2 regions of the Pleionea sp. WD8-19 genome follow, and region 1 is predicted to be linked to the other one. Evidence: riboswitches for the same ligand, from Rfam matches in the RefSeq annotation. Region 1 holds a riboswitch; the other holds the start of a gene.
What was found. Region 1 has a riboswitch for cobalamin ahead of ACTUJY_RS06300 (TonB-dependent receptor domain-containing protein). Riboswitches for the same ligand answer to the same signal wherever they lie in the genome.

Region 1 (7,728 bases):
CTTCAAAATCGATTGCCATTTTACTGTCGATGGGATTTGGAATCTTGCTTACCGGTGGTTTTCACGAAGACGGATTAGCCGACACAACTGACGGTCTTGGCGGAGGCTGGACGAAAGAACAAAAGCTTTCCATCATGAAGGATTCGCGTCTTGGCAGTTATGGCGCTTTAGCGATCTGGTTTGTGCTCACTTTAAAATTTGTGTTGTTGTCAGAAGTTTCCCAGCCAGCGGTCGCATTGATAATTGCGCATCCACTCAGTCGAATGATGGCCACTGCATTAATTTATTTTTTACCCTACGTCACTGAATTTGATGTCAGCAAAAGCAAACCCTTAACCGAATCGCAACAACCGCTGGATCTGTTATTCAATGCACTCAGTGGCGGTTTGGCGCTATTGCTCGTTTGGCCATACGCTTTAGTGTTTTTGCTCACATTGCTTGGATTTACCTTTTTAATTGCCGTTTGGTTAAAGCGACAGATTGGTGGTTTTACCGGTGATTCGCTGGGTGCAACACAGCAAGCTAATGAACTTTTCATTTACCTAATCCTTTTAATAACAGGAACCTCTTTATGATCCATTTGGTAGTGGGCGGTGCTCGTTCTGGTAAAAGCCATTTTGCTGAAAAAGAAGCCGAAAAAGCAGAGCGTGACGTTATTTATCTGGCAACAGCAACCGCTGGAGACGAAGAGATGAAACAGCGCATTGCTTATCATCAACAATCGCGACCCCAGCACTGGGAGTTAATTGAAGAGCCTTTCTATCTGTCCAAGCAGCTGAATCAAGTGGATCATAACTCGGTCGTATTGATCGATTGTTTAACCTTGTGGCTCAGTAATTGGTTGTGCACTAATGATGACGAAAACTGGCAACAAGAGAAAGATGACTTTATCGATGCGCTAATGCGAACCCAACACACCATTATTATTGTCAGCAACGAGGTCGGTAGCGGCATTGTACCTATGGGCGAGTTGTCTCGACAATTCGTTGATCACGCCGGCTGGTTGAATCAGGCATTAGCCAATATCGCGGATAAAGTTACTTTGGTGGTCGCTGGCTGTCCGTTATCTTTAAAAGAACCCGCACAACTGTCTGGCTCTTAAACATGAATACCCAAGTTTTTTTGATCCGTCACGGTGAGCCTCAATTAAAAAATGCATTACTGGGCTCAACTGACTCGCCACTGAGCGAGCTCGGCTGGCAGCAACTCGAAAAAAGTTTTCATTCTCTACCCAAACTGGATCAATTGATTTCAAGTTCACTCAGTCGCTGCGCCAATTTTGCTCAACATTATTCCAGTGAAAGAAATATCGCTTTATCCATCAATACGCAATTTAAAGAGTGTCATTTTGGTGACTGGGACGGACGGACCTACGATACTTTGTACCAACACTATCCCGGTAACGTTGAAAAGTTTTTTAATGATCCTGATCAACACACACCACCTAATGCTGAACCATTGCTTGCGTTCAGTGTTCGTATCGAAACAGCCGTGCATCAATTACTCAACCGTCACAAAGGGCAAACAATCGCATTACTCACGCACGCTGGTGTGATCCGAACGTTGGTTGCCTGGTGTTTAAAAATGGACTATCGATCCGGGTTGCAGTTTCGACGGTTTGCTGTTGATTATGCGTCGATCTCAAAAATTGAAATTTATCACGGTGAAAAAGGAAAACTCTTTCCACAATTAATCCAATTAAACCAGACGGAGCAGCTGAATGATCTTGCCTAATGGTTTGATGATTCAGGGCACCACTTCCGATGCCGGAAAAAGCATTGCCGTTGCCGGTTTGTGTCGCGTGTTAAAACGACGCGGCATTTCCGTTGCACCCTTTAAACCGCAAAACATGGCATTAAACAGCGCGGTGACAGTTAGTGGTGGAGAAATTGGTCGTGCACAAGCGTTACAAGCGATGGCCTGTGACCTTGAACCGGAGATCGATTTTAATCCCGTGCTACTAAAGCCCAGCAGTGATCGACATTCACAAGTTATTCTGCATGGTAAAGCGGTAAGCCAGCTTGATGCGAAGCAGTTTGGTAACATAAAAGAGCTCGCATTTGAAGGCGTGATGCAATCCTATCATCGACTGCGAAGTCAATTTGATGTGGTTTTAATAGAAGGTGCTGGCAGCCCTGCAGAAATTAACTTGAGGACCAACGATATTGCTAATATGGGGTTTGCCGAAGCGGCCAATTGCCCAGTGATATTTATCAGTGATATTGATCGTGGTGGTGTGTTTGCGCACCTGGTGGGAACATTACGTCTGCTTTCAGAAACAGAACAGCAACGCACCAAAGGTTTTATAATCAATAAATTCCGAGGATCGCTTAATTTATTGCAATCCGGGCTCGACTGGTTAGAAACACACACTGAAAAACCGGTGTTGGGTGTTTTACCTTATCTCAAACATTTAAAACTCGACGCCGAAGATGCCATTAATGCAGAGACTCATGAAGGCATAGGCAGTATAAACATTAAAGTGCCAGTATTTTCACGCATCAGCAACCATACTGACTTTGACCCTTTGCGTTGGCATCCCGATGTAAATTTGCAGTTTATTCCTCAGGGCGAACCCTTAACCAGTGCAGACTTGATTATTTTGCCAGGCAGTAAGAATGTGCGAGACGATTTAGCATTGCTGAAGCAACAAGGTTGGGATATCGATATCAAACGTCACTTACGTTACGGCGGCAAGTTGTTAGGAATTTGTGGCGGTTATCAGATGTTAGGCCAAAGTATTCACGATCCAAAAGGTATCGAAAGTAACGCAGGTTCAAGTGAAGCCTTAAACCTTCTGGAGTTTTCAACAACACTTTATCCTGAAAAACAATTGAAACAAGTAAAGGGTGAATTTCAAATTCTGGATCATCAAGGTGGCATTAAGGGATATGAAATTCATTGTGGTCAATCACAAGGAGAAGCACTGCAAAAACCCTTTGCCAAGGTCATCGATCAAATGGGTAACCGCTATAACGACGGCGTCGTATCCAGTGATGGACAAATTGTTGGCAGTTACCTGCACGGCTTGTTTGAACATCCCGACACTTTAAAAGCACTGTTACTTTGGGTTACAGGAAAATCAACTCAAACTATCGATTGGCATCAACTTCGACTGCAAGAACTGGATCGATTGGCCGACTGTTTTGAAGAACACTTGAACATCGAGCAAATTCTTTCGCTTAACATGAAAGGTTAAATATGGATAAAAACGAGAAACACAAAATTAAAGCACAAAAGCAAAAAGAAAAAGTGGACGCGAAAGTGGCGCAAGCAACCATAGAACGCGGTATTTTATTAGTCATTACCGGTAATGGAAAAGGTAAATCGACTTCCGGTTTTGGCACCGTCGCACGATGTGTGGGCCACGGATATAAAGCGGCCGTCGTTCAATTTATCAAAGGCAAATGGGATTGCGGAGAACGAAACCTATTGGAAAATCACGGCGTTCCCTTTGCAGTTATGGGTACCGGCTTTACCTGGAATACGCAAGATCGTGAAGGCGATATCGCCGCAGCAACTGAGGTTTGGCAAAAAGCCAAAGCGTTTTTAAATGATCCTGACATTCACCTGGTATTACTGGATGAACTTACCTACATGCTCGGATACGACTACTTGCCGAAAGACGAAGTGCTCAATGCTATTCGGAACCGGCCAGAAAACCAGTCCGTGATCGTAACTGGCCGTGGAGCCATTACCGAACTGCGTGATATGGCTGATACAGTCAGTGAAATTAAAGATGAAAAACACGCGTTTAAAGCGGGCATTAAAGCGCGTAAAGGAGTGGACTGGTGAGGCATTTTACTACACTACTTTTATTCCTACTAATAAGCGAGATCGGGTTCGCGAAACCAGCGAAGCGTATTATTGCCCTGTCCCCTCATTCTGTGGAATTGCTATACGCCATTGGTGCAGGTGAACGCATAATTGCTACCGTGGAATACGCGAATTATCCACCGGCAGCAAACAAGATTCCACGTATCGGAAGTTATACTGGTGTACAACTGGAAAAGGTATTGGCCCTAAAGCCCGACTTAATCGTTGCCTGGCGTACCGGAAACAAATCGGACGATTTAGAAAAATTGAAGTCCTTGGGATTAAACGTTATTTACACAGAACCGCAATCCATCCCGCAGATGTTAGAAGACGTTTTAGAGTTAGGGCAATACACCGGCAATACCGCACAAGCTCAAGCGCTTTACGATTCGGTCAACAAAGAATACAAAGACATCAAAGCTCACTATGCGGATAAACGTAAAGTCGAGGTGTTTTTTCAGTTTTGGCACGATCCCATGCAAACGCTCGGTCCTGATGCGTCGATAGCATCACTGGTGCGTGATTGCAATGGCGTCAACATCTTTGATGATGCCGTAAATGAATATCCGATGGTTTCTATGGAATCGGTACTTGTAAAAAATCCTGAAGTGATTATCATCCCGCACCAAACGGGCGATTTAGCGGCTAAAAAATCCATTTGGAACAATTGGCCGGAAGTAAAAGCGGTAAAACATAAGCACCTGTACGATATTCGTTCCGACTTTTTATACCGTTTCACACCCAGAACGTTAATTGGTTTAAAAGCACTTTGTAAAGCTATTGATTCAGCGCGATGATGCGAGTTGCGAGTTGCGAGTTGCGAGTTGCGAGTTGCGAGTTGCGAGTTGCGAGTTGCGAGTTGCGAGTTGAAAATCAAGACGTTTTGTTTTTTACAGTCAAGTGAAACTTGATGGTATTTGCTCGAAACTCGTCACTCGCTGCTCGTAACTGAATATTACCGCCCGACCGCGGTATATCCATCGGGATTAAAAGAGGTCAAATAACAAGGAAAGTGATTTACCACTGAGTGTTTCGAGTAAGAATTGAAATATAACGGGAAGCTGGTGTGAACCCAGCGCTGCCCCCGCAACGGTGATCATCAAATGATGTCAGCCCGGAGACCGGCTCAGTAATAGATTTAACAAAGAGACAAAAAAGTCTCGATTTACGCGCGGTGGGCGCATTTAGGGGAAACACCATGAAACCTACACTTATTGCCGCTTCGATAGCGGCGGCTTTTACTGCTTCTAGTCAGACTGTTTTGGCTAATAACCATGAAAATAAATTAATTATTACGGCCAATCGAGTTCAACAAGACATTCAAGATACGCTGGCAAACATTGAAGTTATTTCACGTGAAGACATCGAGCTAATTCAACCAGAGTCGATAACTGACCTGTTAGTCTCCGTGGCCGGGCTTGATGTTGTAACCCAAGGTGGAGCAGGACAAACAAGTTCTATCTTTGCTCGCGGTTCAAACTCTGATCACACGCTTATTTTAATCAACGGAGTTCGAGTCGGTTCAGCAACCGATGGCAAAAAAGCGCTTTCATCCATTTCGGTTCATCACATCGAACGAATTGAGATCATTAAAGGACCTCGTGCTTCCATCTGGGGTTCCGATGCAATGGGTGCCGTCATTCAAATATTCACCCGTAAATTTGATAACAGCGTGCACAATACAACTGTTAGTGCTGGCTCTAACCAGTTTCGTTCGGGTAGTTACAGTGTTGGATTCGGAAAAGAAAAGCTTAATCACAGCGTAACACTAAGTAGTGAGTCATCCGAAGGGTTTGACGTTCTTGATACTTCAGACCCTTCAACCACCACCCCAGACTCTCAACCTGACAAAGACGGTTATCGAAGAATGACCTTATCTTTTGTCGGCGATTACCTTCTGAGTGATGAGCTATCACTTAACTGGATCCTCTCTGCTAATCAAGGTAACAATGAGTTTGACAATGACTGGGGTGCAGACGAATCCGATTACAAAGATCATTTATTCAATATTGAATACACTTACGTAAGCGGCCCTTGGCAATCTAAGCTGGGTTACGGACAAAGCAGAGATTGGTCGCAAAGTTACGGCAATCAGACACTCTTAGAAGAAAACTCCAAATATGAAACTCGACGAAGACAACTGAATGCGCTCGTAGGCTACCAATGGACGACGGGGTTTCATCTCTTAGGAGGAGTAGATATAGTCGATGACACGTTGGATAGAACGACTATTGTCAATTGGGATTCGACAATCTATAAGCTAGACAACTCGAGTCGCAAATCCCATGGTGGTTATATTTATTCTTCATACCATAATGAAGCTATCATTTTAGAAACATCTGTTCGTTATGATGATATTGAAAACGGTGACACTGATACTTCTTTTACTACAGCAATAGGGTATCAACCACTGGATTTTCTAAACATCACAGCCAGTCGCGGCAAAGGATTTAAAGCACCTACATTTAATGATCTTTATTACCCTAATGTTGGCTCATTCGCTGGAAACAGTAGCCTGGTATCGGAAGTTTCCTACACAAATGAACTCGGTTTATCGATCCATAATAACAATTACTCCTTTGCTATTGCTCGTTACCAAACAGACTTTAATAATCTTATTGCCTTTGAAAACAACGAATTTGGTGTATTGCAGCCGTTTAATATAGAAAAGGCTTTCGTCAATGGTTATGAAGTTTCATTTCAACAGCGTATAGGATTTTTTAATCATAAAGTAGGCTATCATTATGTACATGCCACTGAAAAAGCAACGGAATTTGATGTTAATACGAATATGGATGTCAGTTTTAAGCGTTCTTTAGTGCGTCGCGCGGAAAAAATCATGAGCTATCAAGCGGGCTTAGAGTTCGAAAAGCTGGCATTAAGAGCGCATTATCAATATGTCGGTGAACGACCTGATACAGATTATAGTACCTGGCCATCAACTCGCATTTCTTTGCAAAGTTATACACAGCTCAATCTTTCAGCCAATATCTTTTTAAATAAAGACTTCACTGTATCACTAAAAATTAGCGATGCTCTTGATAAATCACCGGAAAATGTACTCAACTATCGTTCACCCGGACGACAAAGTTTTATAAGTGCAAATTACCAATTTTAACTTTTAACAATGGGCTAAACCAAGATTTAGCCCGTTTACTATGAAACTTATAACAACTTTCTACCTAGCCCGTCATGGCGAAACCGAATGGAATCGAATAAAACGGTTACAAGGCCAACTCGACAGTCCATTAACACTACAAGGCGAATATCAAGCCCAACAACTCGCGATTAGCTGTAAAGATAAAAAAATAGATAGCATCATCACTTCAACACTAGGTCGAGCGAAAAGTACGGGCATGATCTGTCAAAAGCTTATCAATATTCCGTTATCGGAAGATGTAGACTTACAAGAACGTCACTTTGGTGATTGGCAAAGTAAGTTGTTTGATAGTCTTCATAACGAACCGCATTTTCAGGATATTTTCTTTCGTGTTACGCATCACTCACCTCCCAATGGCGAATCCGCTATCAACGCAGCAACTCGATTCGAACATTCGTTAATTAAGCTGGCGAGTAATAATAAGCAAAAGCGACTTTTAATAATCACCCATGGCGATCTACTGCGCTGCTTTCTTTCTAAACTGAATGGCAAAGATTTTTGTGATGCCTACAGCCAGTACGGCAATGGCTATTATTTCCAGGTAGAGTTTTGTCATCGCACTAACCAATTTAATTTGTCGGATCAGTCGGGTGACTGAAGTTTTGGTTATCGTTAATGCTTTGATGATTGATCACATCTTTGGTGAGCCAAAACGTTTTCATCCTCTGGTAGGTTTCGGCAATCTGGCGAATACAGGTGAAGCCAAATTTAATCGAATCACTTTCTCGCGCTTGCAAATAAAATGGTTAGGT
Region 2 (7,728 bases), on a different contig from region 1:
CGCATCAACAATGGTTGAGAGTCTATGTGCGATCATAATACTGGTATGGTTTTTCGCAACATGATTAATCGCTTTTAAAATAAATTGTTCCGACTTACTGTCTAGCGAAGATGTAGCTTCATCAAATAATAAAATGGGTGGCTTTTTTAAAATAGTACGAGCAATGGCGACTCGTTGCTTTTCTCCACCGGATAATTTTAAGCCTCGCTCGCCAACCAATGTGTTCAGTCCATCGGGTAATTGCTTAATAAAGTCGTCGAGATAAGCATGAGAAATTGCGTTTTTAACTTGTTCTTCAGAAGCCTCAATATTGCCATACCGAATGTTTTCTCCGATGGTGGAATTGAAGAGTACGGTATCTTGCGGAACAATGCCGATATTTTTACGTAAGCTGTTTTGTGTCACTTGATCAATGGGTTGATCATCAATCAAAATTTGTCCTTCAACGGGATCATAAAATCGATACATGAGTTTCATCAATGTGGATTTTCCAGCGCCGCTGCTGCCAACAAATGCGACTTTTTGCCCGGGTTGTATGGTCAAATTCACCGACTTTAATATTGATCGCTCCGCTTGATAATGAAAGCTGACATTACGAAACTCTATTTTTCCTTGGTGAACGACAAGTTCTTTCGCATTTTTAACGTCACTGATTTTGGGTGCTTGTCGTAACAGGGCAAACATTTGCTCGATATTGGCTAAGGAGCCTTTCATTTCGCGATACACAAAGCCAAGAAAATTTAATGGCATGAATATTTGCATCATAAAGGCGTTAACTAATACAAAATCGCCGAGCGTCATTTTGCCATCTACGATGTTATACGCGGCCAGCATCATCATCGATGTCATTGAAACGGCTGTTACCATTGATTGGCCACCGTTTAGTGCAAATAAAGTCAGGCGATTTTTACGGCGTGCTTGCTCCCAGTCAGCGAGATCCTGATCGTAACGATGCGCTTCGTAACTTTCGTTATTAAAATATTTAACCGTTTCATAATTGAGTAGGCTGTCAACGGCTGCCGTATTCGTTCTCGAGTCGGCTTCGTTGGCTTCGCGAACGTAACGAGTACGCCATTCGGTGGCTTTTACTGTCCAAAAAACATAGAGCACAATCGAACTTGCAATGATTACTGCAAACCCGATGTCGTAACTGTAAAGGAACACCGCCATAACCATCGCGATTTCCAGCAAGGTTGGCACAATATTGAACACCATAAAACGCAGCAGAAAACTGATACCCGAAGTGCCTCGTTCAATATCACGCGACAAACCGCCGGTTCGTCGATTTAAGTGAAAGTCTAAGTCGAGTCCATGCAGGTGTTTAAATACGGTAAGCCCAATACGGCGCATGGCGCGCTCGGTCACTCGACCAAACAATGTATCGCGAATCTCTCCAAACAATACGCTGGCTAACCGCACTGAGCCATAGGCAATGATGAGCGCAACTGGCACCGTCAGAATTTTTTCCAGGTCCGACTCGATATTCAGCGAATCCACCGTGTATTTGAGAATAAAGGGCATGCCGACACTGGCAATTTTGGCCGCTATCAGGCAGAGCAATGCGAGTAGCACACGTGATTTAAACTCCAACAAATAGGGAAGTAATTGCTTCAATGTGTGCCAACTGACTTGTTGATCGTCGTTTTGGGGAAAGTGACCTCTGCGCATGGACTCGCTTGATTCGATTAGTTGTTCTACTGAAAGTGTAGTGTAAACAGAATGACAGAGAATACCCATCATAAAATGTTTGAGAAGCGAGCACTCAATCAAAATATCGTTAAAACAATTTGCCAAAGCAAAAGATCACAATATATAGTATTAATGCTTTGGTTCAACTACTAGATAGTTGGTTAGGCTTTAAACAAAGTCGAAATGTTTGAACGAAACCTAGTCGAATATCGGTCGGTTGCTAAGAGGGAATCCGGTGCAAATCCGGAACTGACGCGCAGCGGTAACAGAGAACGAAAGTAACCGGTAAACATTGAGCAGCGAACAATGGGTTACAGGCACTGCAATTCACTTGTGGGAAGCCGTTACTTAAGGCGGAGTGATTCACTCCATACTCTGAAGTCCGAAGACCTGCCAAAGAAGAAGGGCCTGTTTATCTTTCATTGGTCGTCACTACTGGAGGTTATTTTTTTGTCCAGCAAGGCGGAGCGAGCGATTAATAGTTATTCTATTAACGCGACCGACAACGCGGCTGGGTGAAAAAATAGCCCCAGCCCTGCGGGTTGCGGCTAAAACTCCGTCACTCGTTGTTGTTCGTCGATTATTTGGAACGACCAAACCGCACTCCTCACGCCTAGATTGACGGAGTTTTAGACGCAACAGTGATGACTAATGAAAGATAAACAGGCCCTAAGCGCCTTCGCGATATTAAGGTGATTGGACACGTTGAGTTGAATAAGGTACTTTTGTCGGTGTCTTGTTGAGGCCGTCTCTTATTTGGCCGATATCCGTGTTCAATGGTGTCGCGTGGGTTTTCATAAACTTAAAGGACGCGACTCATCATGCATCAACACACATATTCCGACTTATCCCCAAGAGCACTCCCTTCGACTTTTCGGGTGATCAAACGCAATGGCGAAGCCGTCGATTTTGAAGTCGAAAAAATCGCTATGGCAATGACCAAAGCGATTCTGGCTGTAGAAGGTCAAAGCGCTTCTGGCTCATCGCGTGTACGTAACCTGGTTCAACAGATAACCAGCGATATCGTTGACCGGTTTCAGCGACAGTTTCCCAGTGGCGGTCAAATTAATATTGAAGACATACAGGATCAGGTGGAATTGGGTCTGATGCGCCAAGGTATGCAAAAAGTGGCGCGGGCTTACGTACTGTATCGCGAACAACATGCACACCACCGTCAAATGACACAAGCCGGTCAAGCCGCGGAACTTGAATCGAGTTCAGAATCCATTAATGTAGTGCTCGAAAATGGTGAGCAGCAATCATTACCCTTATCAAAAGTGGAGCAGTCTATTCATAACGCGTGTTATGGCTTCGAAGACGTTGATGCAGACAAAGTCTTTCAGCTGGCGAAAGCGAACCTTTATTCTGGGATCAAGCTCCGTGATGTGAGTACGGCATTGTTGATGACCGTGCGTCCTTTGATTGAGCAAGAGCCCAATTACTCTTACGTTTGCGCGCAATTGTTGAATCAAAATTTACAACAACAAGTCGCCGATTTTCTCGAGTTGGATGCAGCTGACGACAACCTCTACCTTAATGCCTTTCCGGCCACCATTGAAAAATCGGTGGTTTTAGAGTTACTGGATGAGTCGTTGTTGAGTTTTGACTTGACACACCTCGCTCAAGCGCTGCGACCGGAACGCGATCGTCAGTTTACTTATCTTGGATTACAGACACTTTATGATCGATATTTTTTGCACTGGCGTGAGACGCGATTGGAGTTGCCGCAGATTTTCTTTATGCGAGTGGCTATGGGGTTGGCGATTAAAGAAGACAATCCGAATCAACGCGCAATTGAGTTTTACAACTTGCTCTCTTCTTTCGACTACATGTGCTCGACACCCACGTTATTTAACTCCGGCACACGCCGATCACAACTGAGCAGCTGTTACCTCACTACCGTGGATGACGATCTGGAAAGCATTTATCAAGCGGTCGCGGATAACGCACAATTGTCAAAGTGGGCCGGTGGACTGGGTAATGATTGGACTCCGGTACGATCACTCGGCGCGCACATCAAAGGTACTAATGGCCAGTCGCAAGGGGTGATCCCGTTTTTAAAAGTGGTTAACGATACCGCCGTTGCGGTTAACCAGGGGGGCAAACGAAAAGGCGCTGTGTGTGCGTATCTCGAAACCTGGCATTTGGATATCGAAGATTTTCTCGAGTTGCGCAAAAATACCGGTGATGAACGCCGTCGAACACACGATATGAATTCCGCTAACTGGATCCCGGATCTGTTTATGAAGCGGGTGTTTGATGAAGAAGCGTGGACGCTCTTTTCGCCCAACGATGTGCCCGAGCTGCACGATCTTTACGGGTGTGCATTTGAACAAAAATATTGTGAGTACGAGGCGAAGGCCGAACGTGGTGAAATTCGGTTGTTCAAAAAAGTGCAGGCGAAACAGTTGTGGCAAAAAATGCTATCGATGTTGTTTGAAACTGGTCATCCCTGGATCACGTTTAAAGATCCTTGCAATTTGCGTTCGCCGCAACAACATGTGGGCGTTGTGCATTCTTCTAATCTGTGTACTGAGATTACTCTAAATACCAATGCGCAGGAAATTGCAGTTTGTAACTTGGGTTCAGTCAACTTGTCGCGACATATTAAAAATGCAGAGTTGGATGTGACGCGATTGCAAAATACCGTGCGAACCGCAGTTCGAATGCTGGATAATGTCATCGACATAAATTTTTACCCCGTGGAGAAAGCGCGTAATTCGAACTTAAAACATCGACCGATTGGTATGGGGCTGATGGGCTTTCAGGACGCGTTGTATTTGTTGAATATTCCGTATGCGAGTGTAGAGGCCGTTCAGTTTGCGGATCGGACCATGGAGCAAATTTCCTATTTTGCGATTGAAGCTTCGGCATTGTTAGCACAAGAGCGTGGTTGTTATGAAAGTTATACGGGATCCTTGTGGGAACAGAATATTTTTCCGATTGATTCTTTAATAGAGTTACAGCGTCAACGCGGAGAAGGCTATTGTACATTCGATACCGTTGCACATTTGGACTGGCAACCTGTTCGTAAGCTGGTACAACAATATGGCATGCGAAACTCGAATGTGATGGCCATCGCGCCAACCGCCACCATTTCAAATATCGTTGGCGTTTCGCAATCCATTGAGCCGACTTATCAAAACCTGTATGTGAAATCCAACTTGTCCGGTGAGTTTACCGTGAGTAACCACGCCTTGATCACCAGGCTTAAACAGTTAGGTCTATGGGACAGTGTGATGATCAATGATCTGAAATATTTTGATGGTTCCGTTCAACCGATCGAGCGCATACCCGTTGAAGTTAAGTCGATTTTTGCTACCGCATTTGAAATCGATCCGCGTTGGTTGGTGGAAGCCGGAGCACGTCGTCAAAAATGGATCGACCAAGCGCAGAGTTTAAACCTGTACATGGCGGAACCGTCCGGAAAAAAATTGGATAACTTGTACAAGACAGCGTGGTCGCGTGGACTCAAAACCACCTACTACTTACGTTCATTGGGTGCCACTCAGGCGGAAAAATTCAGTGTGAAAGATCAAGCTCCTGAAAACGCTGAGGAATCGATGATTGCGACTGAAGCGAAAGTCTGTTCTATTCTCGACCCCGATTGCGAAGCCTGCCAGTAAGGAGAAAATGATGAAAGCATTAAATTGGGATAACCCGCTCGCGGTTGCAATACCGCCTCTTGAAATTGAAACGGTAACGGAGTCGCAACCGACGAAAGTTGAAGAGTCATTTAACGATGTATTACCGCCGGTACGAGCGGAAGACAAACGAGTGGTTAACGGGTTAACCGATGTCAATCAATTGGCACCTTTTAAATACCCTTGGGCCTGGGAGTTTTTTTTGAACGGCAATAAAAATCACTGGACGCCTCTGGATATTAATATGACACAGGATGTGCACGATTATCATCACAAGTTGACCGTTGAAGAAAAACACGTTTATGAAAATGTACTGGCGTATCTGACGACTTCGGATATTCTTGCGATGCGCAATATCGGATTGGCGGTCATGGAAAAGATGAGTGCGCCGGAACTGCAAATATATCAGGCCCGTCAGGTTTACGAAGAGTCACTCCATACTTGGACGTATCAACATTGTATCGAGACCATTGGCCTGGAGCAGGGAGACATTTACAATCGCTATCGGGTGATGCCCGCCATTTACAGTAAAATTAAAATTGCCAATCGTCGATTAAATGCGGTCATGAGCTCTTCTATCGATTTGCGAAATCGTGATGATCTTGAGCTGTTTATTATGTCGTACCTGTTTTTCGCTGCCGTTTTTGAAGGTTGTTGGTTCTATAATGGGTTCAGTCCTGTATTTGCTTTACAGCGCCGAGGGTTAATGAAAGGAACGGGAGAACAGTTACAATACATCATGCGGGATGAAGTGTTGCATTGTGCTTTTGGTATTCGAGTTGTTAAAGAAATACTAAAAGAAGAAAATTTGACTCTGGATCCCAAAGCATTAATCGAAATGTGGATGGAAGCAGAAGCTGCAGAATCCGCTTACGCTAAGTTTTTATTGCCTGAACCCATATTGGGTTATTCTGCCGAAGCCCACAGCGAGCAGTTTCGATTTTTGGCGAATCGTCGAGCCAAGCAGTTAAAAATTGCCGAACCTTTTCCTGGCGCCGAAGCAACATTGAACTGGCTCGATGAACAAGCCAATATGCGGAAAGAGAAAAACTTTTTTGAAACTCGTGTGACTGAATACCAAGCGGGTGCTGCTTTGCAGTGGTAAAAGAAAATCAGTTACGAGTCATGAGTTTCGAGTACCGAGTAAAAACGGACCTGTTTTTTGAAAAAAATGAAATATCATAATTTTCTCGCAACTCGCAACTCGCAACTCGCAACTCGCAAAGGTATTGTTTATGTCGAATACAAAAGTAATGCAACATCACAAATTGGTGTTGCCAGAACATATGAATCACCAAGGCTCTTTGTTTGGTGGGTATTTATTGATGTGGATTGATGAAGTGGCCTATATGTCGGCCAATTTACATTTTCCTGGTCGTCGTTTTGTGACCGTTGCGCTCGATAATGTCGAATTTAAACATCGTATAGAGTGTGGTGAGATCATTCGCTTTGCAGTTCAACTGGAAAAGAAAGGCCTAACGTCTTTAAACTACCATGTCTCTGTTACGGGAACGCGAGAGCAGTCAGAAACGCTTTTGTTTGAAACTCGAATTACGTTTGTGAATGTGGATGAGCAAGGAAATAAAATACCATTCAAATGATCTAAAATGCGCCTGAATATTCAGGCGCATCCATCGATTAGTGCATACCTTCGTAGTGCGCTGTCGCTTGCGCCGAGGTAAAGGTATTGTTGGATAGATCGAGAATATCTGCACTTAAAGAAATCGATTGATATTGTCTAATCGGCAATGAGCAACTTTTGGAAGTATTGCTGCATCGAGAGTCGGACCAATAGACTTTATAATTACTGGAAGGGCCACCTTCGATTTGAAAGTAAGCCGTTGTGGTACGAGCCCAATCCGCAGAGAAACAATTTCCGTAGCCCCAGCTGTCCCATTTCGGTGTGTCGACTAAACACTTCATTGTGGTGCTTGATGATGCGGCCATAGGTGCTGCTTTATCCGCTTCTACTTCGGGTATGTCTTTTATATTTTTGTTGCTGGCTAAAGCAAAGCTGCTCGCTGCAGCGCTAAGTAATAATAATGTTGCTTTTCTTGCTAATGTATTTTTCATTTTAATTATGTCTCCATTTAATTTAAAAAAGCCAAGAGCGATAAACTCAAGGCGAGATCATCCTAGGTAAACTTATTTTTAATGTAAACGGATTGTAAATCTCAAATTGAAACTATTTGCAATTCGAGATGCTTTTGCTGGTCTGTTAGATTACATAGAGAGATTAAGGAGGTTGTTATGATGAAGTACTTCTCATTGGGGGCTGTCGTTTAGAGCTCACTCAAGTGCCATGAAATCAGTTGTTTTTTTTAATAGGCATCGATTAAGAATGTGTTGTTTTTCTACGCGTTAAATAAACGGATAAAGCAATTAAAATGCCACC

Region 2: linked by a shared signal. The riboswitch ahead of ACTUJY_RS10765 (ribonucleoside-diphosphate reductase subunit alpha) and the one ahead of ACTUJY_RS06300 (TonB-dependent receptor domain-containing protein) in region 1 are both predicted to bind cobalamin.

What each region holds. Positions count from the first base shown of each region.
Region 1 covers NZ_JBUZOU010000004.1:83,660-91,387, forward strand. Annotated here, with positions in the region: gene ACTUJY_RS06270 (adenosylcobinamide-GDP ribazoletransferase) at 1-575, shown strand, start outside; gene cobU (bifunctional adenosylcobinamide kinase/adenosylcobinamide-phosphate guanylyltransferase) at 572-1,102, shown strand; gene ACTUJY_RS06280 (histidine phosphatase family protein) at 1,105-1,734, shown strand; gene ACTUJY_RS06285 (cobyric acid synthase) at 1,721-3,199, shown strand; gene cobO (cob(I)yrinic acid a,c-diamide adenosyltransferase) at 3,202-3,795, shown strand; gene ACTUJY_RS06295 (cobalamin-binding protein) at 3,792-4,613, shown strand; cobalamin riboswitch at 4,825-4,960, shown strand; gene ACTUJY_RS06300 (TonB-dependent receptor domain-containing protein) at 5,015-6,934, shown strand; gene ACTUJY_RS06305 (histidine phosphatase family protein) at 6,975-7,574, shown strand; gene cbiB (adenosylcobinamide-phosphate synthase CbiB) at 7,567-7,728, shown strand, end outside.
Region 2 covers NZ_JBUZOU010000007.1:175,093-182,820, reverse strand. Annotated here, with positions in the region: gene ACTUJY_RS10770 (ABCB family ABC transporter ATP-binding protein/permease) at 1-1,668, opposite strand, end outside; cobalamin riboswitch at 1,883-2,101, shown strand; gene ACTUJY_RS10765 (ribonucleoside-diphosphate reductase subunit alpha) at 2,511-5,315, shown strand; gene ACTUJY_RS10760 (ribonucleotide-diphosphate reductase subunit beta) at 5,326-6,438, shown strand; gene ACTUJY_RS10755 (acyl-CoA thioesterase) at 6,569-6,934, shown strand; gene ACTUJY_RS10750 (hypothetical protein) at 6,972-7,406, opposite strand; gene ACTUJY_RS10745 (EamA family transporter) at 7,669-7,728, opposite strand, start outside.